Regions from separate parts of the Oceanobacillus timonensis genome, predicted to be linked through region 1. Evidence: riboswitches for the same ligand, from Rfam matches in the RefSeq annotation. Region 1 holds a riboswitch; the other holds the start of a gene.

What was found. A riboswitch is a leader RNA that binds a small molecule or an ion and turns the genes downstream of it on or off. The one in region 1 is predicted to bind FMN.
Region 2: linked by a shared signal. The riboswitch ahead of ribD (bifunctional diaminohydroxyphosphoribosylaminopyrimidine deaminase/5-amino-6-(5-phosphoribosylamino)uracil reductase RibD) and the one ahead of B7E05_RS15700 (ECF transporter S component) in region 1 are both predicted to bind FMN.

The regions. Positions count from the first base shown of each region.
Region 1 is NZ_LT800497.1:3,214,624-3,217,093, forward strand. Features, by position in the region: gene B7E05_RS15690 (1,4-dihydroxy-2-naphthoate polyprenyltransferase) at 1-152, shown strand, start outside; gene B7E05_RS15695 (TraR/DksA C4-type zinc finger protein) at 188-547, shown strand; gene B7E05_RS15700 (ECF transporter S component) at 634-1,215, opposite strand; FMN riboswitch at 1,416-1,538, opposite strand; gene B7E05_RS15705 (M20/M25/M40 family metallo-hydrolase) at 1,626-2,470, opposite strand, start outside.
Region 2 is NZ_LT800497.1:4,097,319-4,099,788, forward strand. Features, by position in the region: gene B7E05_RS20090 (riboflavin synthase) at 1-124, opposite strand, end outside; gene ribD (bifunctional diaminohydroxyphosphoribosylaminopyrimidine deaminase/5-amino-6-(5-phosphoribosylamino)uracil reductase RibD) at 97-1,185, opposite strand; FMN riboswitch at 1,331-1,468, opposite strand; gene B7E05_RS20100 (sodium/glutamate symporter) at 1,959-2,470, shown strand, end outside.

The DNA of each region.
Region 1 (2,470 bases):
TAAGTGCTCTTCCGGCTATCGGTGTGATTAAAGGATTTAAGGGGAAAACACAGGCTATTGACATGATGCTGGCTATGAAAAACACTGGGAAAACCAATACCATATATGGTCTGCTCTTAGGTGTCTCTTTATTGATTTCCGGTTTTCTGTAAGCAATGGGTGCAACTCAATGGAAAGGATGGTAATCATGCAAGCGAAACATTTAACTGAAAAAGATATTACTTTTTTCAAGAAACAACTGTTGGAAATGAAAAAAGAAGCCGAATCGTATACCGAGTCAGCTGACAACCAGGAAGATGAACTCGCTGCAGTAACGGTTAATAATCATCCGGCTGATTTAGGCACAGAACAATTTGAACAGGAACGGGATGCAAGTCTGGAGTATATGCGGCAAGATGATTTGCATGAAATTGACCATGCCCTGCAAAAAATAGAAGAAGGCACGTACGGATTAAGTGAAAAATCCGGCAAGCCCATTCCTAAAGAAAGACTAGAAGCCTTACCTACCGCAAGAATGCTAGTGGAAGAGGCATCAGATACGAACTAGTTACTTGAAAACAAAAACAGAATTTCCAAAAAGAAGCTGTCGTAAAATACATGGTATGCATTTTACGACAGCTTCTTTTCTTATTCCTATATAAATCTGGTTCGCTGTTGCTGAATCCAGCTTTGCATTTTTTTAAATAGCGGGATAAACAAGATCGCGATAATAATTCCTTTAATCATATTAAATGGCAATACGCCGCCTACAACGGTAATCCACTTCACTTGGTCTGACATTTCCCAGCCCATAAACCAGCCGTATGCCGGTAAAATAAAGTAATAATTGAGCACACTCATCCCGACAGCCATAATCACTGTACCTGTCGCAAGTCCCGTAATAAGACCTTTTAGCCCTTTTATACGATGATAAATAAGAGAAACCGGTAAAACAAGTATAAGTCCTGCCACAAAATTGGATAAAACCCCAATTGGTTCACCAGACCCGGATATAGCCAGATATAACAAATTTTTAAATCCGACTACCAGCACTCCGGCAATTGGCGAGAATATCAATGACGCGATTAACGCGGGAACATCACTGAAATCCACTTTTAAATACGGTGTTGGTAAAAAGGGTAATGGAAAATTAATAAAAAATAAAACAAGCGAAACCGTACTTAATAATGCGATAATAATTAACTTTAACAGCTGATTTTTCTTCTTTTTTTGCATCAGCTTTCCTCCTCCATCATTTTTTCGATTCCAACTCGTGATGAAGGTTCGATACTTTTTTATCACCCAAGCAATTCATAGAAGCAGAAAAATTTTTCTATTGCCGCTAAAAAACCCTAAAGCTCTTGAGGCTTTAGGGTTTGGAGTCATCGCTAAATAAATACGCTAATATACATACGCATTGTTAAATAAAACAAGCTCGACATCTTCTCCCATCCAGACTGTTACTGTCGGTTCTGGAATTTCACCAGATCAACTGCAAAAAATGCAGCTCGCGGACTATATCCGCCGGTCGGGAATTGCACCCTGCCCCGAAGATTGGAATCGAATATTAAATTTAATCATAGTATACCACATTAAATTTATTTGGCAAGCGAAAAATGTTGAATTCAATATACTTTATTTTTCCATTATCCATCATCTCGTAATGGATCCAGGTTCTCTTCCCCAGTCAGCTTCGCAAGCATCGTAACCAGTAGTTCAATTTCCTGTTCCATATCTTTCTTACTTACTGTTTCTACAGGTGAATGCATGTATCGTAACGGTAAAGATACCAGCGCTACCGGGACGCCTTTCCCAGTATAACGCATTTTATCTGCATCTGTTCTTGTCGCTGCAGGTGTCAATTCATATTGTAAAGGGATGGATTTTTCTTCGGCTGCTTCTTCCAGCCACTGATTCACTTTGCGATGAATGGGTGCCCCTTTGGCTAAAACAGGCCCGCCTTCTAAATGGACCTCTACCAGCTTTTTCGTATCTACATTTGGGTAATCGGTGGCAAAGGTGACATCAATACCGATAGCAAAGTCCGGCTCTATCCCAGCAGCTGCAAAATAGGCGCCGCCCATATTGGTTTCTTCATTCACCGTGCTCGCACCGTAAACGCCGATTGGAATATTCTTTTCCGAAAGCTTGCGAATCACTTCCGCAACCATAAAAGCGCCGGTACGGTTATCTAATCCTCTTGCTGAAATATATCGATCCTGTAAGATTTCCGGTTCTGTTTTAAACACGCAAAGGTCACCAACCTGTACCTTGTTAAGTGCTTCTTGCTTTGATTGGAAACCACAGTCCATATACAAGTCCTGCACATCAAAGTCTCCTTTTATGCCACCTTGATGTTGTGCATTGACACCAATAACACCTGTAATTGTTTCCTTATATCCCAGCACGGTCACTCGCATACCAATAGCTGCTTTCGGATTGATACCGCCCATTTTTTCAAAAAATATAAAGCCGCGTTCATCGATACGCT
Region 2 (2,470 bases), 880 kb from region 1:
TACTGTCTCCAACATGATAGTCCTGCAACAGCTCTTTCGAGGCAGAACATGTCAATTCGATATGACGACTTGCTTTCTTGATTTGTTTGACTGTCCCTACTTCTTGAATGAGTCCTGTAAACATGCTTCTTCCTCCCTTCTGCTGACCATTCGAACATCTTCTCCAACGGCTTCCACACGTTGAAAAACTAAAGGTGTTGTTGCTGAAACGTCTCTATTGCTAGCAAACGCAGGAACGCCATTGCTGCCAATTAATTTCGGTGCGATATACGTAATTACTTCTTCAAACATGTTTTCTGCCAGAAATGCATCATGCATCTTGCTTCCACCTTCCACATAAACCGATTGAATCCCCTCTTTCCGTAAGTAATCAACTACTTTTGGAATGGTCCAATCTTGATTTGAGATTAATCGGACATGGGGAGGAATATTCGCGATGGAATCGGTTTTTGTAAACACCCAGACAGGTGCACCTTCTCCAAAAATGTGATATTTTCCAAAATCCAGTGTTTGCCCGCTCCGGTCTAAAATGATTCGCACCGGCGGAAAATCGGTAACGGTTTCCGGCAATAACGTTGGATTATCAGCTAAAACAGTCCCACTGCCTATTAAAATAGCCTGATAATATTGTCGCTCTTCATGAACTTTTTTATAGGTTTCTTCTCCAGTAAGATATGTGCGTTGACATGGATTAGCAGAAAGCTTTCCATCCAAGCTGATAGCTTGTTTTAATACAATATAAGGCTGCTGTCTGCTGTGAAAATAATTATAATGCTCATTCAAAGCTTCCGCCTTTTCCTGCAATATACCGGATTCAACCTGTATCCCTTGTGATTCTAAATAAGCTTTCCCTTTGCCTGCCACTACAGGATTGGGGTCAAGCTGTGCAATCACAACTTTGGAAATACCGCTATTTACAATTATTTCGGTACAAGGGGGCTGTTTTCCTGTATGGTTGCATGGCTCCAGCGTCACATATAACGTTGCATCGAATATATCTTCGGGGGTTTCACATTTTTCGATAGCCATTTTTTCTGCATGCCTATCACCATATTTCGGATGATAGCCAGTAGCCAAAAGGCTATCCTCTTTCACAATTACTGCGCCGACTAATGGATTCGTGTATGTTTTTCCTTTTCCTAACTTTGCTAGCTCTATCGCTTTTTCCATGTATCGTTCATCCATGTGTTTCCTCCCTTTCTGCAAACGTCAAAAAGCCCCGTGAAAAATATTTCACGGGGCATACTTAAATAAAGCCTGTCCAATTCACTTAAACAGGCTTTTGTATACGCAAAAAAGAATACACTTTACCTATTTATGTGTTGACGTTCGTTTTCTTCTCCCATCCAGACTATTACTGTCGGCTCTAGAATCGCACTAGATCCACCGCTCAACGCGGGTCACGGACTTCAAACTTTATCTGTTTGTCACCGCCGGTCGGGAATTGCACCCTGCCCCGAAGAATAATATTAAATTTTGTTATTACCCTTTGTTACTTTAAATACTCTAACATGTTAAAAATGATACTATCAGTAAAAAGTGTAAAATGCAAGACATTATTTTTATCACGATGTAACCGTTAATTGAAAAAGAAGACTATTCTTTAATATTTTTTATCCTTTATTTCATGCTTTAAATCCCCAAAAAAATAATCAATAAATCACCCTGATCCACCACCTATAATAAGCCCCACATCGGTTATTATTCCCAATATAAATCTTATTCCACCTAAGAACATGACATACCAAAAGTATAATTAAAAAACACTATATACAAGATAAGGAAGTCATTTCACGTTCTAATCCAGCGCAATCAAACGATATACTTATGCAACATTGACGTATGCTAAAGAGAAAATGACATGTTTTTCACAGAGTTATGGCGGGTATAGTAAAATTCAATATTTTTTTGATTTTCACTTGAAAATCCGCTAAATTTTTATGGAAAGGAGTTTATCTATGTCCTTACAAATTGTCGGTTTTGCTGTTATTATACTAGCCGCTCTCCTCGTAATTGGGAAGCTCATCCGATTGAAAATCCCCATCCTTCAAAAACTCTTCTTACCTACATCTTTGATAGGTGGTTTTTTAGCACTCTTATTGGGACCAGAAGTATTAGGCCGTCTAACTACAGATGGTTTTCTTGATGCTGGTTTCTTTACGGAAGAGATGGTAGAAGTTTGGGCAGGTTTACCTGAGCTATTGATTAATATTGTTTTTGCATGTTTATTTATTGGATTTATCTTACCAAAACCTAAAAAGATGTGGCGGGTCGGTGGACCGCAAATAGCCTTAGGCTATACAATGTCCTGGGCTCAATATGTAGTAGGCATATTACTAGCGCTTACCGTATTAACCCCCTTTTTTGGACTTAGTCCTGCAGCAGGAGCACTCATTGAAATTAGCTTTGTTGGTGGCCATGGCACAGCTGCAGGGTTACAAAGCACATTTCAAGAACTCGGATTTTCCGA